DNA from 4 places in the Bradyrhizobium sp. 154 genome. Region 2 is predicted to be linked to each of the others. Evidence: riboswitches for the same ligand, from Rfam matches in the RefSeq annotation. Region 2 holds a riboswitch; each other region holds the start of a gene.

Region 1 (9,347 bases), on a different contig from region 2:
CGAGCGCGGCGGCGAGCGCGCGGGTGTCGGCATGCGCCTCGCGGCAGCGTGGGGCGCCGCTGCAGGCGATGACGCGCAGCGCGGGATCGTAGGGTTCGGTGATGAGACCCGCCCCGTTCGGCATCGCACGCTTGCCCTCGCTCAAGACCATCCGCCATGGCGTCATGCGCAGAGCATGTCCGCAACCGGCGAATTCATGCAGCGTCGTATGCAGCATCTGCCCGAATGCGACCCCGACCATGGCGCCCTGCGGATAATGTCCGGGCTGCAGCGCAGCCATCACGGAGGCAGGTTCGGTCTCGCCGCGCAAGGTCCCCGGCAATGCCGCACCGGAAGCGATGTGGGCCGCCATGCGCCCTCGCCCGCTGCGGACCCCGCCGGAGGTAATGAACCAGTCTGCGAGCGCGAGCGCCGTGCTCACGACGTCTCCGCGTCCGACGGAACGACCGAAGCTCGCACCATCGGCGCGCACGAGAAGCCGGCCCGCACGATCGCGCTCGATGCGCACGTCGGCGGAGTCGCCGGCGAGCACGCGCGAGGTCCCGTCATCGATGGCGAAGCCGAATTTTGTGGGCAATTTGAGCGCGCTGTCGGCAAGCGCCTCTTCGAGCTCGGCGGCGAGCGCCTGCGTGTCGTCGCCCTCGTTCCAGAACGGCGTCACCAGGATGTTGCGCCGGGATTCGATATCGGCATCGGGATCGAGCAGCGCCAGTCGCGCAAGGCCGTCGAGCAGCGGACCGTGGCCTTCGTCCCTGACACCTCTGATCTGGAGGTTGGCGCGGCTCGTCACGTCGAGGAGACCATTGCCGAAGCGTTCGGCCAGATCAGCAAGGCCGGAAGCCTGTGCCGCTTCAAGGCGACCGCCGAACGGGCGCACGCGGACCACGAGCCCGTCGCCCGATTGCATCGGCCGCAGCGCGCCGGGACACCAGCCCTTGACCGCGGAAGCGCTCATGAGGCCTCCTTCAACGCAGCGGCGATCGAATTGCGGCGCGTCCGCCAGAGCGAGGCGTCATGCAATCGCGTGAAGCACGTCTCCATTGCTGCGACCGCCGCCGGATTTTCGCGCGCCATGAAAGCGCGGACGTCGGCGTTGCCAAGCGTCGCGTCATAATAGAGATCGAACAGATGCGGCGGCACGGCGCCGGCAAGATGCGCGAAGGCGGCCATGTGCTCGAGCGTCGCGGCGATCTCGGCCGCGCCGCGAAAACCGTGGCGCATCATGCCGTCGATCCAGGCGGGATTGGCCGCGCGCGCACGGACGACCCGGGAGATTTCCTCGGCCAGCGAGCGCGCGTGCGGTTGCTCGGGACGCGTCGTGTCAATGTGATAGAGCGATGGTCCTGCCGCGCCGAGATGTGCCGCAGCTGCGGCGACCCCCGCTTCATGCGCAGCATAGTCCGCGGCGAGCAGAAGATCGGTCTCTGGCAGATCCTGGACATGGACGAAGGCATCGGCGGACGCAAGCCGCGCCTCGATGCCGGCGCGATCAGGCTTGATCGCGCCATCCGCCGAGAACGCCCAGGACGATGCCGACAGCCACGCTTCCCCGGCGGCATCACGCGTCTCGGGCGTGAAGGTATCAGGGATCGCTGACAAGCCGACGCCGTATTGTCCGGGCCGCGGCGCAAAGACGCGTGGCGCACGGTGGCGATAGGGATTCTCCTCACCCTCTTCGTCGCGGTTTGCGAGCGCCTCGGACGCAGCCTCGAACAATTGCGCCAGACCCGAAAAGACGTCGCGGAACAGGCCCGATACGCGCAGCGTCACGTCGATGCGGGGGCGGCCGAGCTCGGCCGGCGCGATGATGTCGTAGCCGGTGACGCGCCCGGAGGCGTGGTCCCAGTGCGGCGCAAGACCGGCCAGATGCAGCGCCATCGCGAACTCCTCGCCTGCGGTGCGCATCGTCGCCGAGCCCCAGAGATCGACCACGAGCCCCTTCGGCCAGTCGCCATGATCCTGCAAGTGACGGCGCAGCAGCTCTTCCGCGAGCTTGATGCCTTGCGCATGCGCCGACGGCGTCGGCACCGCGCGTGGATCGACGGCGAAGAGATTGCGCCCGGTCGGCAGCACGTCCTGGCGCCCGCGATAGGGCGAGCCCGATGGCCCCGGCGCAATGCGCTGCCCCGCAAGCGCGGCGCGCAGGGCGTCCCGCTCCGCGTCGCCGCAGGCGCCGCGGCCGAACACGTGCAGGCCGTCACCGAACTGGCTTTCCTTGATGTCGCAGACGAAACGATCGATCCGTGGAATCGCTTCGGCTGGTGCGGCCGATGCATCGAGGCCAAGATCGTCTTCGAGGCCCGCGGCACGGGCTTCGTCGCGGATCGCCGCGATCAACCGCTGGCGGCGGGCGGGGTCAAGACCATCGGCAGTGGAATATTCGTCCAGAAGCCGTTCGAGCCGGCGCAAGCCCTCCGGGACGACGGATGCGGCAAGGGGCGGCGGCAGATGGCCGATCGTGACGGCGCCGATGCGCCGCTTGGCCTGCGCGGCCTCGCCAGGATCATTGACGATGAAGGGATAGATGACCGGCAGATCGCCGATCAGGGCTTCCGGCCAACAGCTCGATGACAGCGCCAAGGATTTGCCGGGCAGCCATTCCAGCGTGCCGTGCGCGCCCATATGCACGACGGCGTCACAGCCCTGCTCTCGAAGCCACAGATAGAACGCAACATAGGCATGGCGCGGCGTGCGGGCGAGATCGTGATAGTCGACATCGCGCGTGGTTGCATCGCCACGCTCGGGCTGAACCGCGATGATCGACTGGCCGCACCGAATCGCGGCGAAGTGGAGCGCACCGTCGCGACAGCTCGGATCATCCTCCGGCGCACCCCAAGCTTGTGCGAGATCATCCTGCAATGCTTGCGGCAGACGCGAGAGCGCCGTGCGGTACTCAGCGACGCTCCAGGTCAGCTGCTGCCTCAGCAGCGTTTCGCCGAGCGCATGAACTGGCGCGGCATCGAAGCCCGTCTCCGCGAGGTCGGACAGCAAGACCTCGACGGACGCCAGCGCATCGAGGCCAACCGCATGCGCGATCTGGTGTGGACGGCCCGGGTAGTTCGAAAGCACGATCGCCAGACGCTTCTTGGCGGCCGGCGTCTCGGCGAGCCGCCGCCAGGCCGCAACCCGTGCGGCGACGGCCTTCACCCGCTCCTCGTCAGCGCGATGCGCAAGATGGGAGAACTGCAGATCGGGATCGCGCTCCGCAGCGGATTTGAAGCTCACCACGCCCGCGAACAAGCGGCCATCGACCTCGGGCAGCACCACATGCATCGCGAGGTCGCCCGGCGAGAGGCCGCGCAGCGAGGTAGCCCAATCCTCGCGCCGTGCCGTCGAGAGCGCAACCTGGAACACCGGACACGGGGCTACGTCAAACGGCGTCGTGCCATCGTCGCCTACGGCCGAGAACGCCGTCGCATTGACGATCGCCGTAGGAGGATCTCGCGCGAGATGCGCGCGCAGCCAATCGGCGACGGCCGCGGCTTTCAGCGAGGTGACGAAGACACCATAGGCACCAAAACCCTTCTCGCGCAGCGCGGCGATCAAGGCATCGACCGGCCCGGTGTCCGCAGCGGTGAGATAGGAGCGATAGAACGTCACCAGCGCGTGCGGCTTCCCCTCGCCGCCCGTCGGCGCAGCAATGACGCCGCGCGCGGGATCATAAAATCCCGTCTCGGGCACATTCATTTCGCCGACGACTGGCCCGGCATAGAGGCCCGAGGCCAGCGCGAGCTGCGCGATCGCGGCTTGGGCCGCGACCGGGCCGCCCGTGTCACAGAGCACCTTGAGCCGGCGCAGGGTCGAGACCGGCAAGGTCGAATACGCGTCGAGCCGCGTATCGTCACGGCCGTCGGCCGGCAGCACGGCCAGCACGATGTTGCGGTCCTTAGCAAGTTGCTGGAGCGTCGCGAGACCATACGGCCAATAGGATTCACCGCCGATCAGACGTACCAGAATGCCACGCGCATGGGAGAGCGTGCGCTCGATATAGGTGTCGACCGAGAGCGGATGACGCAGTTCCGCAAGATTTGCGAGCCGCAGCGACGGCAGGCTGGTACGGCCGCGCCGCCAGCCGGCCGCAAACGCGGCAAGATCGGAATCCGAATATGAGAGCACCACGAGATCGGCCGGGTCCTGGCCGATGTCCCTTGGCGTCGCGGTCTCCTCAAGACCGCGGCTCTCGCGGAAAACGACGTGCATCAGGTTGCTAGCCCTGACCTGATCGCGGCCTCGTCAATATCGCCGTGCTCGCCAATCACGACGAGTTTCGATTGCCTGACACCTGCGCCCCAGGGCTTGTCGAACTGGTGGCGCACACGCTCGCCGACCGCCTGCAGCAAGAGGCGCATCGGCTTGCCCGCGATTGCGATATAGCCTTTGACGCGCAGCACGTTCTGCTCGCGCGCTAGGCGCTGAACGGAGGCGACCAGCGCATCGATATCGGCAACTTCCGGCAGGTCGATCACGACGGAGGCAAAATCGTCATGCTCATGCTCCTCCTCGCCGTCGTGATGCGAGGGACGCGCGGCAAGATCGCTCTCGGCGGCGGCGCCGAGACCGAGGATGACGCGCGCATCGATCGCGCCGTCGGTGATGGGAAGCATCGGCACGCGGCGCGGCATCTCGGCGGTGATCGCCGCCTTGGCGGCTTCTATCCCTGAGCTGCCGGCAAGATCGGCCTTGGTCAGCAGCACGATGTCGGCGCAGGCGATCTGGTCCTCGAACACTTCCGACAGCGGCGTCTCGTGGTCGAGATTGTCGTCCGCCGCGCGCTGCGCTTCGACTGCAATCGGGTCCGGCGCGAAGCGGCCAGCAGCGACAGCCTCTGCATCGGCCAGCGCAATCACGCCATCGACAGTGATGCGCGAGCGGATCTCCGGCCAGTCAAAGGCCTTCAGCAGCGGTTTTGGCAACGCCAGGCCCGAGGTCTCGATCAGGATGTGATCGGGCTTCACGGGGCGTGCCAGCAATTGCTCCATGGCCGGAATGAAATCGTCAGCGACGGTGCAGCAGATGCAGCCATTGGCGAGCTCGATGATGTTCTCCTCCGGGCAATTGGCAGCAGCGCACGACTTCAAAATCTCGCCGTCGACGCCCTCGCTGCCGAACTCGTTGACGAGCACGGCGAGCTTCTTGCCGCCGGCATTGGCGAGCAGATGCTGGATCAGCGTCGTCTTGCCGGAGCCGAGAAAACCGGTGATCACAGTGACCGGGACTTTTGCGAGCGAATTCATTCGGCGGCCTCCGGCACGACGGCAAGGGGGGGAATGCGGGCAAGCGACTGCTTGCGGAAGATTTCGGGACGGCTGCGCCAGGGCACGAGGCCGTCGGGCGCGGCCGCATACGCCGCAGCGCCCGCGACCACGTCGCGCGCATTCGTCTCCGACAGGCGGCCATAGACATAGGACCAGCGACCCGGCGCACTCAGCGCGACCGAGCAGCCCTGGCTACAGGCAGAGAGGCATTCGACCGGAACCACATTGACGCCGTCGGGCACGCCGGCGTCCAGGATCGCGCCATGCAACCGCTTGCCCGGCGTGACGTCGCCTTCGCCAAGCGTCTCGCCGGCACGGCAGGTAATGCAGACGTGAAGTGTGACCGTCATCGCCTCTTCCAGAATAACAGCGGGAGGCGAAGAGGCGCACGGACCATTGTGAGAGGCCCGTTTCCCCGTCGCGGAACACCCCGTCCGCCGGTCCAAAATCGTCCGCGCTGGCAGGTCTCCCGGCTTGCGGAGCAGGGCTTTTGCCCTTCGATCCCCGCCTTCCCGATCCCGTTAGGGGTCAGTGGCTTCGGGCATCTCTCCGGTCACGGTCGCGGGGGCGGCTGCATTTTGGACCCAAATCTTGCCAATTCGGACCCTATCGCATTCCCTCTTCGCCTGTCATAGGACAGGAACCAGCGCAGACCCACCATTTGCCGGTGGCCGCCACTTGTCAAGCCGAAGGACCGGATACGATGACGCCTGAACCGGATATCCAAACGGGCGAGGAAACCGACGCCCGCCACGCCGCGAAAATGGCAAAGAAGAAGGCCGCCCGCGACGAGATCATGGCGACCAAGAGCGGCGAAAAAGGCCTCGTTATCGTCCACACCGGCGCCGGCAAAGGCAAGTCGTCCTCGGCCTTCGGCATGATCGTCCGCTGCGTCGCCCATGGCTTGCCCTGCGCGGTGGTGCAGTTCATCAAGGGCGCCTGGGACACCGGCGAGCGCCGCCTGCTCACTGGCCATTTCGGCGACCTCTGCCAATTCCACGCCATGGGCGAAGGTTTCACCTGGGAGACGCAGGACCGCGCCCGCGACATCGCCGCCGCGCGCGCCGGCTGGGACAAGGCCAAGGAGCTGATTCGCGATCCTGCCTTGCGCATGGTCGTGCTCGACGAGATCAACATCGCGCTGCGCTATGACTATCTCGACATCGCCGAGGTGGTCGAATTCCTGACGACGCAAAAGCCGCCGATGACGCATGTCGTGCTCACCGGGCGCAACGCAAAGGACGAATTGATCGAGATCGCCGATCTCGTTACCGAGATGACGCTGGTCAAGCATCCCTTCCGGTCCGGCATCAAGGCGCAAGCCGGCGTCGAGTTCTGATACGATCTCGCCATGGCGCGCGCGCTGATGATCCAGGGGGCCGGCTCGGACGTGGGCAAGTCGCTCATCGTCGCGGGCCTTGCGCGCGCCTTCATGCGGCGCGGCCTGCGCGTGCTCCCTTTTAAGCCGCAGAACATGTCGAACAATGCCGCCGTCACCGTCGACGGCGGCGAGATCGGCCGCGCCCAGGCGCTTCAGGCGCTCGCCGCTCGCGTCGAGCCGCACACCGACATGAACCCGGTGCTGCTCAAGCCGGAGACCGATGTCGGCGCGCAGGTCATCGTCCATGGCAAGCGCATCGCAACGGTGCGTGCGCGCGATTATGCGGCGATGAAGCCCTCGCTGATGGGCGCCGTGCTGGAGAGTTTCGCGCGCTTGAAGACGCGCGCCGATCTGGTGCTGGTCGAAGGCGCGGGCAGCCCGGCCGAGGTGAATTTGCGAAAGGCCGACATCGCCAATATGGGCTTTGCGCGCAAGGCCAACGTGCCGGTCGTGCTGGTCGGCGACATCGACCGCGGCGGCGTCATCGCCCAGCTTGTCGGCATCAGGACGGTCATCGACCCTGACGATGCCGCGATGATCCAGGGCTTCGTCATCAACAAGTTCCGCGGCGACCCCACGCTGTTCGATGACGGCTACCGGCTGATCGAAGCGAAAACCGCATGGCGCGGCTTTGGCGTGCTGCCCTGGTTCGCGCGCGCCGGCGAGCTGCCGGCCGAGGACGCGCTGGGCCTGCGCGACGCGCGCAAGCCGGGCCAATGCAAGATCGCCTGCCTCGCCCTGTCGCGGATCGCCAATTTCGACGATCTCGATCCGCTCAAGCTCGAACCCGGCGTCGATCTCGTCATGGTGCGTCCGGGCGAAGCAATCCCCGGCGATGTGAGGCTGGTCATCATCCCCGGTTCAAAATCCACTCGTGGCGATCTCGCCTTCCTGCGAGCACAGGGCTGGGACATTGATCTCGTGGCGCATCACCGCCGGGGCGGCCATGTGCTCGGGCTCTGCGGCGGCTATCAGATGCTCGGACACAGCGTTGCCGACCCTGACGGCATCGAGGGACCTGCGGGCGACACGCCGGGTCTCGGGCTGCTCGACGTGACAACGGTGATGAGGCCGCAGAAGACGCTGACACGCGTCTCCGCCTTGCACGCCGCCACCGACCAGGCGATCGAGGCCTACGAGATCCACATCGGCCACACCGACGGGCCCGATCGCGCGCGGCCATTTGCGAAACTGAACGGCAAGCCGGAAGGCGCGATCTCGCGCGATGGCCGCGTCCAGGGCAGCTATCTGCACGGCCTGTTCACGTCGGATGATTTCCGCAAGGCATATCTGGCAAAGCTCGATATTCCCGCGGGTAACGAGCCCTATCATGCCAGGATCGAGAGCGCGCTCGATGCCCTCGCCGATCACATCGAAAGGCATCTCGACGTCGAAGGCCTGCTCGCGTTAGCCCGCTAGCACCTCGGCAAGGCGCGTCCATTCGGATTCGCTGCCGGGAAGCCCGAGGCGCAGCCATGCCGGCTCTCGCGCGAAAACGCGCGACCAGATCTGGGCGCGCGCGAGCTTTTCCTGCGCGGCCAGCGCGTTAGGTGTCTGGTAAAGACGAAACAACGGCGTGCCGCCGATAAGCGTCCAGCCTTGCGACTGCGCCATGGCGTCGAGCCGAACACAGTCGCGTGCGAGCCGCGCTGAGGTAGCCTCAGCCCAGGCATCGTCGCGCAAGGCGCGGCAACCGATCGCGATCGCCGCTCCCGAGACCGGCCATGGACCCGACATCGACGCAAGCTTGCCGATATCCGCCGCATTGCCAATTGCGAAGCCAAGCCGAAGGCCGGCAAGGCCATAAAACTTTCCGAACGAGCGCAGGATCAACAGCCGCGGCCGATCGACTTCCGAAGCAAGCGACAGCTGCGGGACGGCGTCGGCAAAGCTCTCGTCGATCACGAGATGGCCGACGCGCGGCAGCAGTGCCAGCAAGTCCTTGGGCGAATGGCGGCGGCCATCGGGATTGTTGGGATTGACGACGATCGCGAGGTCTGCGCCGGCCAACGCGTCAAATTCGCCGACCTCCAGGACATCCCAGCCCGCGGCCGACAGGACCCCGGCATATTCATTGTAGGTCGGCGCGAGGATGCGCGCGCGGCCAGGCGCCGCGAGCTGCGGCAGCAGTTGAATGGCGGCCTGTGCACCGCCCATCGCAACAACAGGTGCGCTCGTGCGATAGGCGTGCTGCGCGGCTTGATGCAAGGCATCGATTTCGGCGCGCGACGGCAACGCGCTCCAGGCGCGCGCGCTCACCTCGCCTACCGGATAAGGCAGCCGGTTGATCCCTGTCGAGAGGTCGATCCAATCCTCTGCGCGTCCGCCAAAACGCTGCTGTGCCAGATCGAGATTTCCACCGTGCTCGCGCATGCCCCGTTCTTTCACGCGAAGGCCAGGACCGCAAGCACCGCGGCGAGAAGCAGCATGGACCTGCGATAGACCGTCAATCCATGATTGATGTCCGCAGCGAGCGGATCGCGCGCGCCCTCGTTGAGCCAGGGCTCGTTCGTGACGCTACCGTGATAGATGCGTGGGCCGCTGAGCCGCACACCGAGCGCGCCAGCCATGGCCGCTTCCGGCCAGCCAGCGTTAGGCGAGCGGTGGCGGCGGGCATCGCGGGTCATGCACGACAGCGCCTCCGATCGCCGCGACGCCAGCAGCACGAAGAGGAAGCCGGTCACGCGCGCCGGAACGAAATTGGCGACATC
Region 2 (5,239 bases):
TGATTCTTGATCAACCGCTTGGAGGTTCTTCACGGACGACTAACGTTGCAGCCGTGAGCGAGGCTTGCACAAAACCTCCAGTCAGGGTGTGTGACCGGAGGTTTGCCGAGATCCGGCGTAGACGTGCGTCGGCTCGCGGCTTTTAGTCGCGCCGCCGGTTTCGGAATCGTCGAGCGTCGCTTGGCCCCGCGCTGCCATGCCAGACAAACGACGGAAGCTCCCAGCGGTCGAGTCGCGACTGGCTCTCGGAGTAGGGCCTGAGGGCTCGCATAGCTTGAAATTGAAGTGGCCCGTTGCTGTCGCAGATGTAGCATGGTCTCAGACCCGGGACAGCACCTTTGGGCAAATTGCCCATCATTGAGCGCGTCCGTCCTTGGCACGGCATTTGAAAGGGATCGCCAATGGCATCGCTCGCCTAAGGAGTCGGAAGGCATGGCTTACAAGATCGTCGCTTCGCAATGCACCGTTTGTGGGGCATGTGAGTTCGAGTGTCCCAACGCGGCGATCAGCCTCAAGCGCGACATTTACGTTATCGATGTCAAAAAGTGTACGGAGTGCGAGGGCCATTCCGACAGGCCGCAATGTGCGGTGGTCTGTCCGGTGCCTGACACCTGTGTCCCGTCGAAGACAGCATAAGCAGCCCGCGTCCAGAAGGCTTCACCGCTCGATTTCGCGAACGAAGTAGTAGATGTCGCGCTTGTGGAGGCCGCCGACCGCGTGGGGCGGATCGAGGTCGATCAACATCGTTATGACCTTAAGGCGCCGATCGATTCCGAGAAGCCCTCGAAGGGCTCTGCAGGATATCTAAAGCTACGTCACTTCGAAGCCGAAGAGACGGTCTCGATGCGCGACGAGATCGGTCCGGAGATCCTGATGACGTGCGAGAAGCTCGGCATCCGCTTGGCCGTGGTCACCATGCACGCGTGCATGAGCCTAGGCTCATAGCAGGATTCCCGCCGCCCGCGCTCGCCCCGCTCACTCCAGTTTCGCAAGTCAGCGTGCATCCTGACGTCCGGAACTGTTCCGGCGATGTCGCGCAGGCCAACATCCAGGCTGCACTACTCGCCAGCGGCGACGGAAACAACGAAGGCGCGCGCCATAGTCGCTCAGCACGTAAGTGCTTGGCGCACCGAGGAGATCATCTTGACCAACGCCACGGAGGCGATCGAGCTCGCGGCTCGTCGCGGGGTCCGCCGAACACAGGCAGTCCGACCTGATCATCCGTGCGATCCTGGAGCAATCCCGGCCTTGGCAATTCCTAAGGAGCCTCATGGCGCTGTGTTCAAGCGGATGTCGGCCGAGCATGATCGCAACTTCCTCACGGGCGAGTTCGAGAAGCTGCTGACGGAAAAGACCAGGCTTGTCGCGATCACGCAGATGTCGAAGCGCCCAGTGCGTTCGTTCTGCTCGCGTTAGCTCACGACTACGCCAAGAGGGTGTTGAGCGGACGCATTCATAAGCGGAGGCTTCACAGATCCACGCGTTTTTACCAGGCCGGGAGTAAGACCGTTGTGCCCTACCTGGTACAGCTGGCAATCGCTTGGGCAATATCGCGGCAACACTTAGTAGGTTGACGGATCGATCCTCGTGCGTCTAATGCCAGCCGTCGTGGTCTTCGGATTTCGTTTGATCCAGAGCTAAGAGGGAGCCGGTGCAATGCCGGCGCTGCCCCCGCAACTGTAAGCGGCGAGCCGCTGTCCAACGAAGTCACTGAAGCCATGCGGCTTCGGGAAGGCCGGACAGCAGCGACGACCCGCGAGCCAGGAGACCTGCCTCGACAATATATCGTCCACGGGCGGGGTGTCCCGGTGTGCGCCAAGCAGCTGTCGCTCACGCGATATTCGCTGCATGCGTCCGCCATGGCCTTTGTCCCAATTATGGGGTCTGATCTATGTCTATTCTTTCGCTTCCCGTTGCCACATTGGGGACGTCACGCATCGGCCCACGACGCGAACTCAAGTTCGCGCTCGAGAGCTACTGGGCGGGAAACTCCAGCGAAGCCGAGCTCCTCGAGGCGGGGAGTGGACTTCGTGCCGCTAATTGGGCACGGCAGAAATCCTGCGGTGTGACGGTCATTCCTTCGAATGACTTCTCGCTCTACGACCAGGTGCTCGATACCAGCGTAATGGTCGGAGCCATTCGCGACGTCTACGGCTGGACCGAAGGTCCTGTGTCGCTCAAGACCTACTTCGCCATGGCACGTGGCGCTCAGGACGGTGATCACACTCAGCATGGGCCTGGCGTAGCCGCACAGGAAATGACGAAGTGGTTCGATACCAACTACCACTACATGGTGCCGGAATTTCACCAGGATCAGATCTTTAAGTATTCCTCTCGAAAGCCGATCGAGGAATATGAGGAGGCAAAAAGCCTCGGCTACCAAACGCGCCCCGTCCTAGTTGGCCCAGTCACTTTCCTGAAGCTCGGCAAAAGCGGAAATCCCGCATTCAATCCGCTGTCGCTGCTTGATAGGCTCCTCCCAGTTTATGTCGATGTTCTCCGCGAACTAGCCTCGCGCGGTGCTGAATGGGTTCAGCTCGACGAGCCATGCCTGGTGATGGACGTCGACGAAGCGTCGCGGGCGGCTGTCCGCCGGGCCTATGCTCATTTCGCAAAGGTTGTGCCGGCCCTTAAAATCATGCTGGCCACTTATTTCGGCGCTATCGGCGACAATCTTGAAACAGCCCTTGCCTTGCCCGTTGCCGGGCTTCATGTCGATCTGGTTCGGGCACCCGACCAGTTGGACGCAATTGTCGCCACAGCCCACAGAGATCTCGTGGTCTCGCTAGGCGTCGTTGATGGTCGCAACGTCTGGCGCTCCAATCTTGCGGCGCTGCTCGACCAACTTGCCCCTTTTGTCAAAAAGCTGGGCAGGGACCGTGTTCAGATTGCTCCTTCCTGCTCGCTGCTTCATGTTCCGATCGACATTGAGCTAGAGACCGATCTCGATCCCAATCTGAAGACGTGGCTGGCGTTCTCAGTTCAGAAGATCAAGGAACTTTCGATATTGGGCAAAGCGCTGGCCGGCCATGCTGCCGAGGTGGCCGATGAACTTGCGCTTTCCGAGAACGCAGCCGTGACCCGCGAAACATCGCCCGAGATCCACAATGCGAATGTCGCCGGACGAATGGTCGCGATCGACGATAGCATGCGTCGCCGTCGCAGTGCGTTCACCCAGCGTGCCGACGTCCAGCGGGCCGCGTTCGCATTGCCGATGTTTCCAACGACAACCATCGGATCCTTCCCGCAAACGGTCGACGTCCGGAATGCGCGTGCGGCTCATGCGCGGGGAGCGCTGAATGACGCGCAGTACGAGCAGCTTCTGAAAGCGGAGACAGCCCGTACCGTGCAGTGGCAGGAAGATATCGGCCTGGACGTGCTCGTACACGGTGAGTTCGAGCGCAATGACATGGTTCAATACTTTGCCGAGCAGCTGTTGGGATTCGCTTTCACCAAGCACGGCTGGGTTCAGTCTTATGGATCGCGGTACGTTCGTCCGCCTATCCTGTTCGGAGATGTCTCCCGGCTGAAGCCGATGACCGTTGAATGGTGGCGCTTCGCGCAGTCTCTGACCAAGAAACCCGTCAAGGCTATGCTGACCGGACCGGTGACGATCCTGAACTGGTCGTTTGTCCGCGACGACATCTCGCGGAGCGAGACATGCCGTCAGATCGCTCTTGCGATCCGAGATGAGGTGATCGATCTTGAGGCGGCTGGAGCGACCATGATCCAGATCGACGAGGCTGCGTTGCGGGAGGGATTGCCGCTACGCAAATCGCAGTGGAGGAACTATCTCGATTGGGCAGTGGACAGCTTCCGCGTTTGCTCGTCCGCTGTCGCCGACGGAACTCAGATCCATACCCACATGTGCTATTCCGAGTTCAACGAAATCATCGATGCGATCGCAGCAATGGATGCTGACGTCATTTCAATCGAGACGTCCCGTTCTAAGATGGAATTGCTCGAGGCCTTCAAGAGCTACAAATATCCCAATGAGATCGGGCCCGGCGTCTATGACATTCATTCACCGCGCATTCCCGCAGCGGCGGAAATCAAGCAGCTGATTGTGTTGGCGCGGCAGCGAGTTTCCGATCGGCAGCTCTGGATCAATCCCGACTGCGGACTGAAAACTCGAAGCTGGGAGGAGGTGCGTCCCGCGCTCGTCAATATGGTGGCCGCCGCACGCGAGTTGCGGGCTGAGCCATGATGGTGCGGAGCGTTTCGCCAACGCGTTTGTGAACAAGATGCACGCGCTTTGGGGGCTTACGATGTCCTTGCGAGCTCCCAAAGTTCCCAGCGCCTCGGAATGCCGGCGGGCGCCGGCGGAGGCGGTCGCATACAGCCGGCGACAAGCTCGATTCTCGACCCGACGGCCGACAGCATGCCGGCGACGTCCGATCAGGTCACATATTGCGACGTCATTAACGCTCCACGCGAAGCACAGCCCTACTTTTTCATTTATCCATCGCGTGGATGCGTCCCATCACAACAATCTATTTTACCGTCCTTACGGAACGTCATACGAAATTCGCGTCCTGGCACGCTCTTCGGGAAAGGTAATCGAGCGTTGTTGGTTTTTGGGGGCGTGCCAAATGCTGCTGCGCGACGGCAAACTGCCGCTTGTGTTTCAGGGCACGGCAGCCAAACCGCTTGCGCGAAGGATCCCAGCTCGATCAAGGCACTGACGTCCCAACCGGACAGCGGGCGAGTGGTGGACAAGTCGTGAAGTTTCCGACAGGAGCGGAAGGCAAGCGGCTCCAAATTTCGCGCGGAGTGATATCCGTTTCTCCTTGTTTGACGGCGAATGCCCTCGCCGAAATCGATCGCCGGTAAGTCCTCCCTACCGACGAAAGCTGGTGCGATGCATAAAGCAGCGTCGTTCCTGCGTGACTTTCGCCCGGCCTCCGGAGGAGGCCGGGCTTTTTTGGTGCCCCAGGCATGGCGCGGACCGCGTGACTGGCGCGATTCGACCGGAGTAGTGTCCGGTCCTGACTTGGAGGTCAGAGTCCTTTCCTGGGCACCATACAATTCTGGATATCAAACAAATCCAGATAGATAAGTCCAATCAGAGTGTTGCGTTGGCCCCGACTGTGTAACAATGGGGCGTAACATTGCTGTTTAGGGTTGTTCGGCCGATGCGCCGGGACGGGTCTCGCTTTCCACTTTTCGTGCAACGCATTCCGGCTGATGTCCGGCGCAAGGCGGTCGGTTTCGAACTGGCGATTCCGCTCGGTGATGG
Region 3 (9,347 bases), on a different contig from region 2:
GGCATCGGCTGGTGCTGCGTGCGCTGAACGTGCAGCCGCTGATCAGCCTCGATCTCCGGCTCGGTGAGGGCTCCGGCGCTGCGATCGCGTTGCCGCTGGTGCGGTCGGCTTGCGCGCTCCACAACGGGATGGCGACTTTTGCGCAAGCCAATGTGCCGGATCGCCCGGCCTGATCGGGCTCAGGCCATCCGCTGATTGACGGAGACGACGCGCCACCCAGTGGCGAGCCGGTCGATCCGGGTGAGCGACAGCGGATCGATCACGAAGCGCAAGGCGGCGTGCGGCGTCAGATCCAGCGCGATGCACAGCGCGGCGCGGATCGTGCCGGAATGCACGACGAGCGTTGCGGAGCCCGCGCCGATCCGCGAGAGCCCAAGCCGGACGCGCGCGACCTGATCCGCAAAGCTCTCGCCGCCCGGCGGACGTCCGCGCGCCGGATCGCTCCAGAATTGCGCATAGGCCTCGTCCCCGGCCGCGCCGATCTCGTCATGCCGACGGCCGGTCCATGCGCCGAAATCCTGTTCCCCGAATTCGGGGATCAGCTCGGGCGCGAGTCCCAGCGCATGCGCGGTCTCGATCGTGCGCCGCGCTGGGCTCGCATGGCTCGCCGCGCCTCTCGGCAGAGACTGCCGCAGTGCCTCTAGCTGCGCGCGATCGCGAAGATCGGCCGGGGCATCGGCGGCATGGATCGTCCCTGTGACGCCATCGACCGGCGCATGCCGTATCAGCCAGAGGAAGGTCTCGCCTTCCATGCTCGTCTCCAAGGAAGTTGGTTGCTGTGGCAATAACGCCGCAGCTTGCACATTGACTCCGTCTTGATCGTAATCCTAGATGCTGGCGACGGTTTCCCCGAGAGGGGATGAAAAGGGAATGCGGTGCGGGGAATTCGTCCCCAATGCCGCGGCTGCCCCCGCAACTGTAAGCGGTGAATCCTTCGTCAGAAGCCACTGGGTCCTCGGTCCCGGGAAGGCGACGAAGCGGTCACGACCCGCGAGCCAGGAGACCTGCCGTCAGCCGTGGTCACACGCGAAGATGTCGGTCGGGGAGTACAGACATTCGGCTTCATCGAAGGGCTGACAGGCCAAAGGTGAGACCTCGTTCGCTGTGACGTGCCACTGACGTCATACCGAGGTTTCGAAAACCGTGTCTTGTCTCCTTTTTGTACGACCGCACCGCTTCCTGCTTGCCTCCGCGGCGCTTACGTCACTGGCCGCCGTCGATGTATCTGCCGCCCGGGCGCAGCAGGTCCGCGAGTCGCTGCCGCCGGTCGAGGTGTCGCCCGCCCAATCCCGCAAGCAGGCCAAGCCGGCGGGCCGGGAGGCGCAGGGCACACGCCGTGCAACGGCGCGCAGGCCAGCGACTGCATCCGCAGCGCCCAAGCCTGTCGTGCCGGCCGCCGCGGCACCAACGCCGCTCAACAGCAATGCTGTGGCTGAAAGCGCCTCGCGGCTCGGCCTCACCGTGCGTGAAACGCCGGCGACCGCCGAAGTCATCTCGGCCGAGACGATGCGCGAGCAGAGCTATCGCACTGTCTCCGAAGTGGCGCAGGGCGCGGTCGGCGTCACCTCCGGCGACAATCCGGCTGAACCTTCAGCCTTCTCCATGCGCGGCTTCACCAACAGCCAGATCAACACGCTCTACAACGGCATCAAGATCGGTCCGCAGAACATGACCTCGCGGATCGTAGACACCGCCAATCTGGAGGCCGTTGAATTCCTGAAAGGTCCGGCCTCGCTGATTTCAGGCGAGGGCGCTGCCGGCGGCGCCATCAACTTCGTCACCAAGCAGCCGCATACAGGACCGGTCCGGAACGAGGCTGATTTCTCTTGGGATTCCCTGAACTCGTTCCGCGTCCACTATGGCTCGGGTGGCAGCACCAACGTGCAGGGCCTGGACTATCGCGTCGACATCAGCCGTTCCACCCTCAACGGCTTTGCCGACGACACCAACGTCAAGACGTTCGGCACGTCCGGCCAGCTCAATTACCGCATCTCGGACAGTCTCAAGATCTGGGGCGCAATCGAATACAGGGAGGACCGCTCCAAAGCCTATTGGGGCGCGCCGCTGGTGCCGATCGCCTTCAGCGGCTCGCACGCGACGACGGGGATCGTCTCCGGCAATTACGTCTCCAACTACAACGGAAGCAATCTCGGCGCCGTCACCATTGACGACCGCACCTTCAACACCAATTACAACGTCCTCGACAATCGCAACGCCGCCCAGGAGGTGTGGCTGCGCGGTGGCTTCGAGCTGAAGCTCGCGCCGGACCTGACGCTGAAGAGCCAGGCATATGGCTACGGTGCAGAACGGACCTGGTTCAACAACGAGATCGAGGCGTTCAATTCCACGACGAACATGGTCGATCGTGAACGCTTCTATGTCGCGCACAGCCAGCGGCTGGTGGGCAACATCACCGACCTGATCTGGGACACGAACATTGCAGGCTTCGACAACCGGCTGGTCACGACGTTGTCGTCAAGCTATCTCGACTTCGTCAGGCCGGGTGCGGCAAACTTCCCAGGCGATTCCGTTTCGCTGGTCAATCCCGACCGCGGCTTTTACGGCCCGCTCACGATCCAGCAGCAAACCGCGCGCATCGACAATGAGGCGCTGTCGTTCGAGGACCGGCTGAAGCTGACACGTACCTTCGCACTGGTCGGCGGCCTGCGCGTCGAGCATATCGGGCTCGACCGCAACTCGACCGATAAGAACGGCCTGGAGAAGGCTGGCTTTCCGTTCACGAAAGACTGGGCGCCGGTCACCGGTCGCATCGGCTACACCTGGGAGGCCGTGCCCGGCCTGACCTTCTTCAGCCAGTACGCCACCGGCGCTGATATCTCCGCCAACAACATCTTTCTGCTCGGGCCGACCCAGCCGCTCGAACTGACGACCGCGCGCACTTATGAGACCGGCGTCAAGCATCTGTTCTGGGACAACAGGGCGGAGTGGTCTTTTTCCGCCTACGACATTGTGCGCAAGAACGTCTACGCCGCGGCCGGCGGCATGCAGTTGAATATCGCCGGACGGCAGGAGTCGAAGGGCGTGGAACTCGCGGCGTCCGTGCGCCCGATCGAGCCCCTGCGTCTCTGGGGCAACATCGCCTTTGTCGATGCGCGCTATGCCGACTACAATTTTGCCGGCGGCTCATTCTCCGGCAACACGCCGCCGAACGTGCCGCGCATCGTGGCCAACGCCGGCGCTTCGTATCGCTTCTTCACGCCCTGGCCGGTGGAGCTCGGCATCACCGGCCGTCACGTCGGCGACCGTTACAACACCGATGCCAACGTGGTGACGATGAAGGCCTACACTGTGGCCGACGTCTATGCCTTCGTCGACATTCCCAAGACGGTGTTCAATGCGGTCGACCAGGCTCGCCTGACCTTCCGTGTGCGCAATATAACCGACAAGCGGTATGCGATCTGGGGCGATCCGTTCTACCCCGACCAAATCCTGCTCGGCGCGCCGCGGACCTACGAAATCTCCGCGGCGTTCAAATGGTGAGGTGTTAGACGGATGATGAGTGCGATCGTCCTGCTGCACCGCTGGCTCGGGATCGCCTTCTGCCTGCTGTTCGCGATGTGGTTCGCGACCGGGATCGTGATGCACTTCGTTCCGTTCCCGTCGTTGACGGAGGCGGAGCGATTTGCCGGACTCGTGCCGCTGGATCGCGAAGAGACGAGAATACCGGTTGCCGGCGCCGCTGCCGCGAGCGGGATCGCGGATGCCACGCGCGTTCGGCTGATCCAGCGAAGCGACGGCGCGGTTTACATCGTCTCGGGTCCATCGCGTCAGCGCGCAATCCGCGCGGCCGACGGGAACGACGCGTCGGTGAAATCCGCCGATCTCGCACTGGCTATTGCGCAGGCTCATGCGCGCCCGCGCGAGATCGATGCCTCGCATGCGAGGATTGTCGGCCGTGCGGATGTCGATCAGTGGAGCGTACCGAACGGATTCGATCGCCATCGACCCTTGTTGCGCGTGGCCCTCGGCGATGCCGCCGGGACGGAAGTCTACGTCTCGTCGCTCACCGGTGAGATCGTCCTGGATACGACGCGGCGCGAGCGAGGCTGGAATCTTGTCGGCAGTGTGCTGCACTGGATCTATCCGACCGTTCTGAGAAGCGACTGGGCGCTATGGGATCGGCTGGTGTGGTCGCTATCGCTGCTGGCTCTGATCGCGGCTGTACTTGGTACGGTGCTCGGGATTGTGCGGATCAGGATTGGCAAGAGGCAGATCTCGTCGCCTTACCGTGGCTGGCACGCCTTGCATCACTTGATCGGCTTGGCAGCGACAGTCTTCGTGCTGACCTGGATCTTCAGCGGCTGGCTCTCGATGGATCACGGCCGACTGTTCTCGCGCGGGCAGTTGACCACCACTGAGGCCGGCCTGGTGAACGCAGCGCCGGATTGGCGGGATGCTTCATCGCTCGATCGGTGGCCAATATCTGCCTTGGCTCGCGAGGTCGAATGGTTCGCCTTCAACGGCAATGTCTATCGGCGCGATCGGGTGGCGCTCGGCCGTCAGACGTTGATCAGGACAGGGGATGCGCCGCGCGATGGACCGCGGGGATTCCTTGACGTGCACGAGATTCAGGGGCTGACCGGGCGCTTTGCAGACGGCTGCGCTCCACCATCCGTCCTTCCTGACAACGACGGCTACCCCGCCCGATCCATGATGCCGGGTGCACCGGTCTACCGCTCGTTGTGCGGCGAGAACTGGTTCGACGTCGATGGCGCCGACGGCGCCGTGCTGCAAAGATTGGATCCGTCGCGGCGCGCCTACCGCTGGCTTTACGGCGCACTGCACACGCTCGACTTCCCGGTCCTGCTCTCGCATCCGCGGCTGCGCGACGTCGTGACCGTCGGGCTCTGTGCCCTCGGGCTGGTGTTCTCCATCACCGGCATTGTCATCGGCTGGCGGCGCTTGCGGTCCTCGCTGGCAGCCTGAATTAAGGCGCAAGGGCGGCTCGATACGGCAGGGATCAGCAGATCAGCGATACGCGGGCGGCGCACGATACGCCGTGCTGATCGCGGCGGCGCCTGCCAGGACGCGCGAAGTCCGATCCAAATCCCGCTGGCGAAGGTGGGGTTAGTGGCATACCATTTGCACGCCAATGGGCTCTGGTTTCACCTGCCCGTGGCCAATGATGGCCGGCATCACGGCAATACTGGGAGGACTTCATGGATCGCAGGACCGTATTGAAGGGACTGGCTGGTGCGGGCGGTCTGGCATTGACGGGCGGCCTTTCGGCCCCCGCCCTGTCGCAAGGTGCGGCGCGCACCCTGCGCTTCGTGCCGCAGGCAAACCTCGCCAATTTCGATCCGATCTGGGGCACTCAATATGTCGTGCGCAACGCTGCAGCGATGGTCTGGGACACGCTCTACGGCATCGATTCCTCGCTTCAGCCGCAGCGGCAAATGGTCGAGTCCGAGGAAGTGACGGACGACGGTACGACCTGGACGTTTCGCTTAAGGCCTGGCCTCAAGTTCCACGACGGCGAGCCGGTGCTGAGCAAGGACGTCGTCGCGAGCCTTTCCCGCTGGGCGGCCCGCGATCCGATGGGCCTCATGATCAAGGCGCTCCAGCAGGAACTCACCGCCGTTGACGACCGCACCTTCAAATGGGTGCTGAAGCAGCCCTATCCGAAGATGCTTTACGCGCTGGCAAAGAACAATTCGCCTTGCTCCTTCATCATGCCGGAGCGCATCGCGCAGACCGATCCGTTCAAGCAGATCACGGATTACGTCGGCTCCGGTCCGATGAAGTTCGCCAAGGGCGAGTGGGTGCCCGGCGCGAAAGCGGTGTTCGAGAAGTTCGCCGACTACGTGCCGCGGCAGGAGAAGGCATCCTGGCTTGCCGGCGGCAAGCAGATCCTGGTCGATCGCGTGGAGTGGGTGGTGATGCCGGATCCGGCCACCGCGGCCGCCGCGTTGCAGAACGGCGAGGTCGACTGGTGGGAGAGCCCGATCGCCGACCTCGTTCCGGTCCTGAAGAAAAACAAGAATATCAGCGTCGACATCGGCGATCCCCTTGGCAATATCGGCTCGTTCCGCATGAATCACCTCTTTGCGCCCTTCAACGATGTGCGGGCGCGCCGTGCCGTGCTGATGGCGCTGAGCCAGGAAGATTATATGCGCGCGATCGTCGGCGACGACACTGCGCTCTGGAAGCCGCTCCCCGGCTTCTTCACGCCGAATACGCCGCTCTACAGCGAAGCAGGTGGCGAGATCCTGAAAGGCAAGCGTGATTTCGATGCGGCCAAGAAGCTGCTCGCCGAGAGCGGCTATTCCGGCCAGCCGGTGACCTGCCTGGTCGCGCAGGATCAGCCGATCACGAAGGCGCAAGGAGACGTCACGGCGGACCTCCTGAAGAAGCTCGGCATGAATGTCGACTTCGTTGCCACCGATTGGGGCACGGTCGGCTCGCGCCGTGCGCAGAAGACGCCGCCCGGCCAGGGCGGCTGGAACATGTTCCACACCTGGCATGCGGGTGCGGATTGCATCAATCCGGCCCCCTACACCGCCATTCGCGCCAATGGCGACAAGGCCTGGTTCGGCTGGCCGAGCAGCCCCGGCACCGAAAAGGAGGTCACGGCCTGGTTCGACGCCAAGAACATCGATGAGGAGAAGGCTGCGGTCGCCCGCCTCAACAAGGCGGCGCTCGAGGACGTCGTCTATGCGCCGACAGGATTCTTCCTGAGCTACACGGCGTGGCGCAAGAACGTCTCCGGCATCACCAAGGGGCCGCTGCCGTTCTTCTGGGGCGTGTCGAAGTCCGCATGATCCTGCGTTGAGGCCAGATGCTCTCGTACATCCTCCGTCGCATCGTCGCAACACTTCCGGTGATGGCGATCGTCGCGCTGTTCGTGTTCAGCCTGCTCTACATCGCGCCCGGTGATCCCGCCGTGGTGATCGCGGGCGATCAGGCGAGCCCGGAGGATGTCGAGCGCATCCGCCAGAGCCTCGGCCTCGATCGGCCCTTCCTGGTCCAGTTCGGAAGCTGGGTCTGGCGTATCCTGCACGGCGATCTCGGCACCTCGATCTTCACCAATCTGCCCGTGTCGGCGCTGATCGGCCAGCGCCTCGGACCGACGCTGTCACTGATGATGGTCACCCTGCTGCTCACAATCGTGGTCGCGGTGCCGCTCGGCGTGGTGGCGGCGTGGAAGGCTGGCAGCCTGATCGACCGCGTGATCATGGGCTTTGCCGTGTTCGGCTTCTCGCTGCCCGTCTTCGTGGTCGGCTACATGCTCGCCTACGTCTTCGCGCTCGAGTTGGAATGGCTGCCGGTGCAGGGGTATACGCCGCTCGCGCAAGGCTTCTGGCCGTGGCTCGAGAACCTGATCCTGCCGGCGATCGCGCTCGGCTGCGTCTACATTGCGCTGATCGCGCGCATCACCCGCGCCACCATGCTCGAAGTCTTGCAGCAGGATTATATTCGCACCGCCCGCGCCAAGGGCCTCGGGCAGGGGGGCATCCTGTTCGTTCACGCGCTGAAGAACGCGGCGGTTCCGATCGTGACCGTGATCGGAATCGGCATCGCACTCCTGATCGGCGGCGCGGTGGTCACGGAGAGTGTGTTCGCGATCCCCGGTCTCGGCCGCCTCACGATCGACGCGATCTTGCGCCGCGACTATCCCGTCATCCAGGGTATCGTGCTGCTGTTCAGCTTCGTCTACGTCCTCGTCAATCTGATGATCGACGTCATCTACACGCTCGTTGACCCGAGGATCCGCTATTGACCGATACCACCGTCAATCCGCAATCGCTTCCCGCTGGCTTCGTCGTCGCGCCACAACTACCCGAGATCCTGCGACCGGTCAGGATCCGGCTCGGTTTCATCGGGTTCTTGCGCGGCCATCCGACAGTCGCGATCGGCGGCGCGCTGCTGCTGACCCTGGTCCTGATCGCGATCTTTGCGCCATATCTCGGAACAGTCGACCCGACCGCGCTCGCGCCGGCCAAGCGCACGCGGGCGCCGTCGGCCGATTTCTGGTTCGGCACCGACGTGCTCGGCCGCGACATCTATTCGCGCGTGCTGTTTGGCGCGCGGGTCTCGCTCACGGTCGGGCTTTCAGTTGCGATCTTCGCATCCGCGGCCGGCCTTGCCATCGGCATGGTTTCCGGCTTCATCCGCTGGGCCGACGGCATCCTAATGCGCTTCATGGACGGCCTGATGTCGATCCCGCCGATCCTGCTCGCGATCGCGCTGATGGCGCTGACCCGCGGCAGCGTCGGCAACGTCATCCTGGCTATCACCATCGCCGAAATCCCGCGTGTTTCGCGCCTCGTCCGCAGCGTGGTGCTGTCGTTGCGCGAGCAGCCTTATGTGGACGCAGCCGTCGCCTGCGGCACGCGCACGCCGATGATCATCTTGCGCCATATGCTGCCCAACACGGTGGCGCCGATGCTGGTGCAGGCGACCTATATCTGCGCCAGCGCCATGATCACGGAGGCGATCCTGTCCTTCATCGGCGCAGGGACGCCGCCGACTATTCCGTCCTGGGGCAACATCATGGCCGAGGGCCGCGCGCTGTGGCAGGTCAAGCCCTACATCGTGTTCTTTCCGGCTGCATTCCTGTCCGTGACCGTGCTCGCCGTGAACCTGCTTGGCGACGGTCTTCGCGACGCGCTCGATCCGCGCATGGCCAAGAGCCTTTGAAGAGGGGCTGATCGCGATGCCACTGCTCGAAGTCGAGAACCTCCAGACCCATTTCCGTACCCCCAGCGGCATCAACCGCGCGGTGGACGGCGTGTCCTTCCACGTCAACGAGGGCGAGACGCTTGCCATCGTCGGCGAGTCCGGCTGCGGCAAGTCGGTGACGTCGATGTCGGTGATGCGGCTGATCCCGGAACCGCCGGGCCGGATCGCAGGCGCCATCCGCTTTGCGGGGAGGGACCTGCTGCAACTGTCCGATCGCGAGATGCGCGCCATCCGCGGCAACGACATCTCGATGATCTTCCAGGAGCCGATGACAAGCCTGAACCCGGTCCTCACGGTCGGCCGCCAGATCCGGGAGACCTTGATGATCCATCAGGGCCTGGACAAGCAGGCCGCCGAGACGCACGCCATCGAGATGCTGACGCTGGTCGGCATTCCCGAGCCGAAGCGCCGCGTGCGCGAATATCCGCACCAGCTCTCCGGCGGCATGCGCCAGCGCGTCATGATCGCCATCGCGCTCGCCTGCAATCCGAAGCTTCTCATCGCGGATGAGCCCACGACCGCCCTAGACGTGACCATCCAGGCACAGATCCTGAAACTGATGCTGGATCTGAAGCGCCGGGTCGGCGCAGCCATCATCCTGATCACGCACGATCTCGGCGTCGTCGCCGAAATCGCCGAACGCG
Region 4 (7,710 bases), on a different contig from region 2:
TCCCGCCGCGACCGGGGCTTGCACTGCACCCGTCGGACAATCGCGAAGAGCTGCAGCGCGCAAGCGAAGCCTTGCGGCTTGCCTCGGAAGGCGGCCAGGTGGTCGTCGTCTCCTCCGGTGATCCCGGTGTGTTCGCGATGGCCTCTGCCGTGTTCGAGGCGCTCGAGCAGGCACCGCAATGGCGGGAGCTGCCTATTCGCGTGCTGCCCGGCATCACCGCCATGCTGGCGGCGGCTGCCCGCGCCGGCGCGCCGCTCGGCCATGATTTCTGTGCGATCAATCTCTCCGACAATCTGAAGCCCTGGGCGGTGATCGAGAAGCGCCTGCGGCTTGCGGCGGAGGCCGATTTTGTCATTGCGATGTACAATCCGCGTTCGGCGAGCCGCGCGGAGGGATTTGGCCGCGCGCTTGCGGTGCTGAAGGAGTCCGGTTGCGGCGAGCGCCTGATGATCTTTGCCCGCTCGATCAGCGCGCCCGATGAAAAGATCGAGACCGTCGCTCTGAACGAAGCGACACCCGAGATGGCCGACATGCGCACGCTGGTGATCGTGGGCAATTCGCAGACCCGCCGCGTCGGCCGCTGGGTCTATGCGCCGAGGCAGGTCCGATGACCGAGCCACTGCATGACCTCGGAAACGCTCTCCACCCGCAACCGCTCGGGCAGGTTTGGTCGCGAGATCATGATCACGGGCAGGCCGAGCATGCGGGCCGCATCGATCTTGGCGCGCGCACCGTCTCCGCCGGAATTACGGGCAACGATCCAAGTGATCCCGCGCTCCCGCATCATCTCCAGCTCGCTATGAAGCGTGAACGGCCCGCGCGACACGATCACGTGGGCCGGAAAGGGCAGGGTTGTTTCGGGGGGATCGACGAAACGCAGCGTGTAGCGATGCTGCGGCGTCATCGTAAATGGCGCGATGTGTTGGCGGCCGATGGCGAGGAACACTTTGGCCGGCCTTTCGGGCAGCGTTGCGACGGCGGCGTTGACGTCGACGACCTCGATCCAGTTGTCGCCAGGCGCTTTGGTCCAGGGCGCTCGCTCCAGCGCAATCAATGGCGTGCCCGTCTCCGCGCAGGCTTCGACCGCATTGCGGCTCATCTCCGCCGCGAATGGGTGGGTCGCGTCGACCACATGCGTGATGCCTTCATGACGAAGGTATTCGGCAAGCCTGCCCACGCCGCCGAAGCCGCCGATGCGGGTCGGCAGCGGCTGATCGGCAGGCGCGCGGGTGCGACCGCCATAGGAATAGACGGCCTTGATGCCCGCGCGCGCGATCGCCGCAGCCAGCAGGCTCGCATCGGCTGTTCCGCCCAGAACGAGGGCGCGCATCATGGCTGATCCCTGGCTGACCATCATCGGTATCGGCGAAGATGGCCTTGCCGGGCTGTCCGAAGCAAGCCGAAAGGCGCTTGCCAAGGCAGAAACCGTCTTCGGCGGCGAGCGCCATCTCGCGCTTGCGCAAGTTGGCAGCCGCGGCCGTCCGTGGCCGGTGCCGTTCGATGCAGATATCGTGCTGAGCTGCCGCGGCCGGCCGACGGTGGTGCTCGCCTCAGGCGATCCGTTCTGGCATGGCGCCGGCGCAAGTCTTGCCGACAAGCTGCAGGCTGGCGAGTGGATTGCGCACTCCGCGCCGTCGACGTTCTCGCTCGTCGCTGCGCGGCTCGGCTGGCGTCTGGAATCCGTGATCTGTCTTGGACTTCACGCTGCGCCATTCGAACGTCTCGTGCAGCATCTGGCGCGCGGGGCGCGGATCATCTGTCTCGTGCGTAATGGCAAAGCGGCCGGCGATCTCGCGAACTGGCTGACCGAGCGCGGCTGGGGCCCTTCCGCATTCTGGACTCTCGCCGCGCTTGGCGGGCCGAATGAAAGCGTCAGAGAGTATCGCGCTGAGAGCTTTACGCGCGCTTCGTCCGGAAATCTCACTGCGGTTGCGCTGGAGACGAAGGGAGGGCAGGGGCTGTCTCGCGGTTCGGGCCTGCCGGACGATCTCTTCGCTCACGACGGCCAGATCACCAAGCGGCCGATGCGCGCCTTTGCGCTCTCGGCGCTGGCGCCGTGTCCCGGCAGGACGCTGTGGGACATCGGCGCCGGTTCGGGCTCGATCTCGATCGAGTGGGCGCTGTGCGGCGGAACGGCGGTGGCCATTGAGGCGCGTGATGATCGGGCTGCCAACATCCGCAGCAACGCGGCCGCGTTCGGACTGGAGCATCGGATCAAGGTCATCGCGGGCGAAGCACCCGATGCTGTGACAGCGCTGGACGCGCCGGACGCTGTCTTCGTCGGCGGCGGCCTCGATGGCGCGATGTTTGACGCCATCTGGTCGCGGCTGGCGCCTGGGGCGCGGCTCGTCGCGCATGCGGTGACGCTGGAGACAGAGGCGCTGCTCGGCGAGCTGCATCAGCGCCACGGCGGCGAGCTGATGCGCGTCGAGATCGCGCATGCAAGTCCACTCGGTCGCTACCGCTCCTGGGAAGCGGCGCGGCCGGTGGTGCAATGGAGTGTGGTCCGATGAAAGTTGCCGGGCTCGGATTCAAGAACGACGTGACGCTGGCTTCACTGCGCGAGGCGCTGCTGGCGGCCGGCGGTCCCGAAGGCCTTGCGGCAGTGGCGACCGTCAGCGACAAGGCCGAGGCCGAAGCGCTGAAGCAGCTCGCGCGTGAATGCGGCGTGCCGATCAAGGCGGTTCCGGTGCACATGCTCGCGGGCATCGACACGCCGACGCAATCGGAGTTCATCGCGGAAAAGTTCGGCACGGGATCGGTTGCCGAAGCCGCGGCGCTCGCAGTGGCCGGCCCTCGCGCGCGGCTGATTGCGACACGCGTTGTCTCGCAGGATCGCACCGCGACCGCCGCGATTGCGGAAGGAGACGGCTTATGACCGTGCATTTCATCGGGGCCGGCCCGGGCGCGCCCGATTTGCTGACGTTGCGCGGCCGCGACCTGATCGCCGCCTCTCCGCTGTGTCTCTATGCCGGCTCGCTTGTGCCGGAGGGTGTGCTGGCGCATTGCCCGCCGGGCGCGCGGATCGTCAACACCGCGCCGCTGTCGCTCGACGAGATCATCGCCGAGATCGCCGCCGCGCATGCGGGCGGCAAAGACGTCGCCCGTCTGCATTCCGGCGATCTCTCGATCTGGTCGGCGATGGGCGAGCAGCTCCGCCGCCTGCGCGCGCTCGGCATCCCCTATTCGGTCACGCCGGGCGTGCCGTCCTTCTCGGCTGCTGCCGCTGCGCTGGAGGCCGAGCTGACGCTACCGGGCCTTGCCCAGACCGTGGTGCTGACGCGCACGCCGGGCCGGGCCAGCGCCATGCCCGAGGGCGAGAAGCTTGCCGCATTCGCCGCGACCGGCGCGGTGCTCGCGATCCACCTGTCGATCCACCTGCTCGACAAGCTCATCGCCGAGCTGACGCCGCATTACGGCGCAGACTGCCCGGTCGCGATCGTCTGGCGCGCGAGCTGGCCGGACCAGCGCATCGTGCGCGCCACACTGGCAACGCTCGATGCGGCTGTAGGCAGCGAGATGGAGCGCACCGGGCTGGTCCTGGTCGGCAGGACGCTGAATGCCACGGATTTTGACGAGAGCCGCCTCTATGCCGCCGACTATGATCGCCGCTATCGGCCGGTTGGCGCCGAGCCCCGCTTCCCGGAGGCGCCCTGATGGCGGCAGGTCTCGTCATCTCCGCACCGGCCTCAGGCGTCGGCAAGACCACGCTGACGCTGGCGCTCGCCCGCGCTTGGCGCAATCGCGGCTTGAACGTGCAGTGCTTCAAGAGCGGGCCCGACTATATCGATCCCGCCTTTCACGCTGCGGCGACGGGACGGGCCTCCGTCAATATCGATAGCTGGGCAATGGATCGCGGGGCGATCGCGCATCTCGTCAGCCGCGGCGCGGATGCCGACGTCGTGCTCGCGGAGGGCTCGATGGGCCTGTTCGACGGCGTCGCCGCGCGCGGCGTCTCCGGCACCGGCGCCACCGCAGACATCGCCGAGATGCTGGGCTGGCCCGTGCTGCTGGTGATCGATCCCTCTGGCCAAGCGCAGACCGCGGCAGCGATTGCCGCGGGCCTTCGCGACTACCGCCCTGGCGTGCGCCTTGCCGGCGTCGTGCTCAATCGTGTCGCCAGCCCACGCCACGAAGATCTCGTGCGTCGCGCGCTGAGAGACGCCGGCATCGCCGTGTTCGGCGTATTGCCACGCCATGCCGAGATTAGCCTGCCAAAGCGGCATCTCGGCCTGGTGCAGGCCGAGGAGCAGACCGGGATCGGCAAGCTGATCGACGAGGCCGCGCGCTTCGTTGCCGAGCATGTCGATCTCGATGCGGTGCTGCGGGCGGCCGCCAATTGGTCGCCGCAGGCAGCGAGCAATGATTTGAACGTCACGCCGCCCGGGCAGCGCATTGCGCTCGCCCGCGATGCGGCGTTCTCCTTCGTCTATCCGCACATGCTGGAGGCCTGGCGCGCGGCCGGCGCCGAGATCGTGCCGTTCTCGCCGCTGGCCGACGAATCGCCCGACGCGAGCGCCGATGTCTGCTGGCTGCCCGGCGGCTATCCCGAGCTTCATGCCGGCAAGATCGCGGCCAACGCACGCTTTCGCAGCGGCGTGCGGTCCTTCGCCGAGACACGGCCGGTCCACGGCGAATGCGGAGGCTATATGGTGCTAGGAACTGCTTTGACCGATGCCGATGGCGTGCGCCATGAGATGGCGGGGCTGCTCGGCCTGGAGACCAGCTTTGCCAAGCGCCGCATGCATCTGGGCTATCGTCTCGCCGAACTGGACACGCCGATGCCGGGGCACCGGGCAGGCGCACGCCTGCGCGGCCACGAGTTCCATTATTCGACGATCATCGCCCAGCCCGACACGCCGCTGGCCGTGGTCCACGATGCAACCGGCGCGGTCATTGCCGAGACCGGCTCGCGGCGGGGCCAAGCCACCGGCACGTTCTTCCATCTGATTGCGGAGGACCGGTGAGCGGTTTTGTCAGTTTCGTCTCCGCCGGCCCCGGCGACCCAGAACTCCTCACGGTGAAGGGGACTGCACGGCTGCGCGAGGCCGACGTCGTGCTCTATGATGATCTTGCCTCCGGCGCGATCCTCGATCTCGCCCGTCCCGGCGCCAATCTCGTCGCGGTGGGCAAACGGGCAGGGCGGCCCTCCACCAAGCAGCACCACGTCAACCGCCTTTTGGTTGACTACGCCGCAACTGGCGCGCGCGTGGTGCGGCTGAAGTCTGGCGACGCCGGCATTTTCGGCCGGCTCGAGGAGGAGCTCGAGACGCTGCGCGAGGCCGGCATCGGCTACGAGATCATTCCCGGCGTCACATCCGCCTGCGTCGCCGCCGCGCAAGCCGGCATCCCCCTGACCCGGCGCCACACCTCGCGGCGGGTGCAGTTCGTGACCGGGGCTGACGTCACCGGCGAACTGCCGCAAAACCTGAATTGGGTGGCGCTGGCAGATCCGGAGGCAACCACCGTGGTTTATATGGGCCGGCGCACCTTTCCGGCCCTTGCCGCAAAATTGATCGAGCATGGCCTGGCCGCAAATACGCCGGCGCTGTTTGCGGAATCTCTTGGCCGTTCCGACGAGCGGCTGGTCCGCACCACCATTGTCGAGCTTGCCGAGCAGCTTGCGCGCGGCGGCGCCGCTTCCACCGCCGCCGTCATCCTGTTCGGGGCGCTGGCAGGAGACGATCTGTCATGATGGCCGCGGCCGCCGTTCGCCCCTTGACGCCCGGCTCGCGAAAGGGGCACACAGGAGAGGCATGGTGCTCGACGCGGCGCAAAGCGCCGGAGCATAATCGGGAATGGGGGCGGGCGGACCCAGTTGCGGCGCCCAAATCCCCAGCCGCCCCCGCGACTGTAAGCGGTGAGGGGCTCCGATCAGCCACTGGGCCGCAAGGCTCGGGAAGGCCGGAGAACCCCAGTGAACCGCGAGCCAGGAGACCGGCCCTGCACGTTTTGAGGCCAAGGCCGTCGGGTGTGACGGCAGGAAGGATCTGAGCCATGCATATCGAACCCGGAATCGTGACGGGCGCCAAGCTCGTGTTGAGTTACGCAACCGGCATCGCCGCAGGCGGCGTTGCCTTGAAGCTCGCGGTCGACACCGTGCGCGAGCAGGGCATCGGCTCGTTCGCGACGCGCACGCTCGCCACCACCGGCCTCGTCTTCAGCTTCTTCCAGGTGCTGCCGCACTTCCCCGTCGGCGTCTCCGAGGTGCACTTCATCCTCGGCTCGACGCTGTTCCTGCTGTTCGGTGCTGCGCCCGCCGCCTTCGGCCTTGCGTTCGGCCTGCTGCTCCAGGGCGTCTTCTTCGTGCCGACCGACCTGCCGCAATACGGCATGAACATCACCACGCTCCTGGTGCCGCTGTTCGCGATTCAGGCGTTGGCCACGCGGATCATTCCGCGCAACACGGCTTACGTCGATCTGCAATACCGTCAGGCGCTGGCGCTCTCGACCGCCTATCAGTCCGGCATCGTCGCCTGGGTGGCGTTCTGGGCGCTCTATGGCTCCGGCTTCGGCGCGACCAACCTCGCCAACATCGCGGCGTTTGCGGCATCCTATGCGCTGGTCATCGTGATCGAACCGCTCGCCGATCTCGCGGTGCTGGCGCTGGCGAAGTCGCTGCGCGGTGTCACTGCGCCCGGCCTCGTCACGCCGCGCCTGCATAACGGCGCTTGAGAGACAAGCGAAGGGCGGCCGGTGCGGCCGCCCTTCGCGCTCGCGATGCTCACGCTTTCCCTGATAGGCATCGGTTGCGGCGATCCCGGGCAGCTCACGCGCGCCGCGGCCCGTGCCATCAACGCTGCCGACATCGTCCTGATCCCGCGCAAGGGGCCGGCGAAATCCGATCTGGCGGATCTCAGGCGGACGATCTGCGCGGACGTGCTCACCAGCGCGAGCACGCGCATCGCCGAGTTCGACTTGCCAGTGCGGGACACGACTGAGGCGGACTACCAAAAGGGCGTGGACGATTGGCACGATGCGGTGGCGGCAACCTGGTCGCAAACCATCGCAAATCATCTCGACGGCGAGGGCAAGGTCGCGCTGCTGATCTGGGGCGATCCTTCGCTGTACGATTCCTCGCTCCGCATTGCGCGGCGGCTCGATCCGTTACCGACGATCGAGGTCGTGCCCGGCATTACTTCGATCCAGGCGCTGTGCGCCGCGCATGCGCTGCCGCTCAACGACATCGGTGAGCCATTCCTGGTCACGACGGGGCGGCGCTTGCGCGAAGGCGGCTGGCCACAAGGAGTCGATACCATCGCGGTGATGCTCGACGGCGGCACGGCGTTCGAGTCGCTCGCTCCGGAAAGTCTGCAGATCTGGTGGGGTGCCTATCTCGGCATGCCCAACCAGATCGTCATGTCCGGCGCGTTGGCCGAAGTCGGCCCGCGCATCGTCGCACTTCGGCAGGAAGCGCGCGAGCGGCATGGCTGGATCATGGACAGCTACATTCTCAAGCGCACGCGTTAAGCGAGGCTGCATGCTCCCCGAATGGGTCTACCAAGAGTGTCCCGAAATCTCCGCGATGCACCGCGAGGCAGCGATCGCGCGGCAGACGCAGTTGACAAAACCGACCGGCGCGCTCGGCCGGCTTGAGCAACTGGCGATCGAGCTTGCGGGCCTGCAAGCGACGGAATCTCCTCGCGCCGCGCGCGTGCCGATCATCGTCTTCGCCGGCGATCACGGCATCGTTGCGCAGGGTGTGTCGGC

What was found. Region 2 has a riboswitch for cobalamin ahead of metE (5-methyltetrahydropteroyltriglutamate--homocysteine S-methyltransferase). Riboswitches for the same ligand answer to the same signal wherever they lie in the genome.
Region 1: it holds a riboswitch for cobalamin, as region 2 does, so the genes downstream of both, IVA92_RS12590 (DUF1636 domain-containing protein) here and metE (5-methyltetrahydropteroyltriglutamate--homocysteine S-methyltransferase) in region 2, are expected to answer to the same signal.
Region 3: it holds a riboswitch for cobalamin, as region 2 does, so the genes downstream of both, IVA92_RS12505 (TonB-dependent receptor) here and metE (5-methyltetrahydropteroyltriglutamate--homocysteine S-methyltransferase) in region 2, are expected to answer to the same signal.
Region 4: it holds a riboswitch for cobalamin, as region 2 does, so the genes downstream of both, IVA92_RS12525 (energy-coupling factor ABC transporter permease) here and metE (5-methyltetrahydropteroyltriglutamate--homocysteine S-methyltransferase) in region 2, are expected to answer to the same signal.

The regions. Positions count from the first base shown of each region.
Region 1 covers NZ_JADPKG010000050.1:92,660-102,006, forward strand. Annotated here, with positions in the region: gene cobG (precorrin-3B synthase) at 1-955, opposite strand, end outside; gene cobN (cobaltochelatase subunit CobN) at 952-4,200, opposite strand; gene cobW (cobalamin biosynthesis protein CobW) at 4,200-5,234, opposite strand; gene IVA92_RS12590 (DUF1636 domain-containing protein) at 5,231-5,605, opposite strand; cobalamin riboswitch at 5,697-5,918, opposite strand; gene cobO (cob(I)yrinic acid a,c-diamide adenosyltransferase) at 5,959-6,594, shown strand; gene IVA92_RS12600 (cobyric acid synthase) at 6,607-8,055, shown strand; gene cobD (threonine-phosphate decarboxylase CobD) at 8,044-9,009, opposite strand; gene cbiB (adenosylcobinamide-phosphate synthase CbiB) at 9,021-9,347, opposite strand, start outside.
Region 2 covers NZ_JADPKG010000034.1:58-5,296, forward strand. Annotated here, with positions in the region: gene IVA92_RS07770 (4Fe-4S binding protein) at 433-636, shown strand; gene IVA92_RS07775 (hypothetical protein) at 700-945, shown strand; gene IVA92_RS07780 (aminotransferase class V-fold PLP-dependent enzyme) at 1,030-1,416, shown strand; cobalamin riboswitch at 1,593-1,792, shown strand; gene metE (5-methyltetrahydropteroyltriglutamate--homocysteine S-methyltransferase) at 1,892-4,207, shown strand; gene IVA92_RS35955 (DUF6538 domain-containing protein) at 5,136-5,239, shown strand, end outside.
Region 3 covers NZ_JADPKG010000050.1:73,261-82,607, reverse strand. Annotated here, with positions in the region: gene cobT (nicotinate-nucleotide--dimethylbenzimidazole phosphoribosyltransferase) at 1-173, shown strand, start outside; gene IVA92_RS12510 (histidine phosphatase family protein) at 180-752, opposite strand; cobalamin riboswitch at 825-1,027, shown strand; gene IVA92_RS12505 (TonB-dependent receptor) at 1,144-3,501, shown strand; gene IVA92_RS12500 (PepSY domain-containing protein) at 3,514-4,947, shown strand; gene IVA92_RS12495 (ABC transporter substrate-binding protein) at 5,181-6,782, shown strand; gene IVA92_RS12490 (ABC transporter permease) at 6,800-7,741, shown strand; gene IVA92_RS12485 (ABC transporter permease) at 7,738-8,661, shown strand; gene IVA92_RS12480 (ABC transporter ATP-binding protein) at 8,678-9,347, shown strand, end outside.
Region 4 covers NZ_JADPKG010000050.1:83,258-90,967, reverse strand. Annotated here, with positions in the region: gene cobJ (precorrin-3B C(17)-methyltransferase) at 1-611, shown strand, start outside; gene IVA92_RS12555 (cobalt-precorrin-6A reductase) at 587-1,333, opposite strand; gene cbiE (precorrin-6y C5,15-methyltransferase (decarboxylating) subunit CbiE) at 1,332-2,513, shown strand; gene IVA92_RS12545 (cobalamin biosynthesis protein) at 2,510-2,878, shown strand; gene cobM (precorrin-4 C(11)-methyltransferase) at 2,875-3,657, shown strand; gene IVA92_RS12535 (cobyrinate a,c-diamide synthase) at 3,657-4,967, shown strand; gene cobA (uroporphyrinogen-III C-methyltransferase) at 4,964-5,695, shown strand; cobalamin riboswitch at 5,741-5,961, shown strand; gene IVA92_RS12525 (energy-coupling factor ABC transporter permease) at 5,998-6,675, shown strand; gene cobF (precorrin-6A synthase (deacetylating)) at 6,721-7,470, shown strand; gene cobT (nicotinate-nucleotide--dimethylbenzimidazole phosphoribosyltransferase) at 7,481-7,710, shown strand, end outside.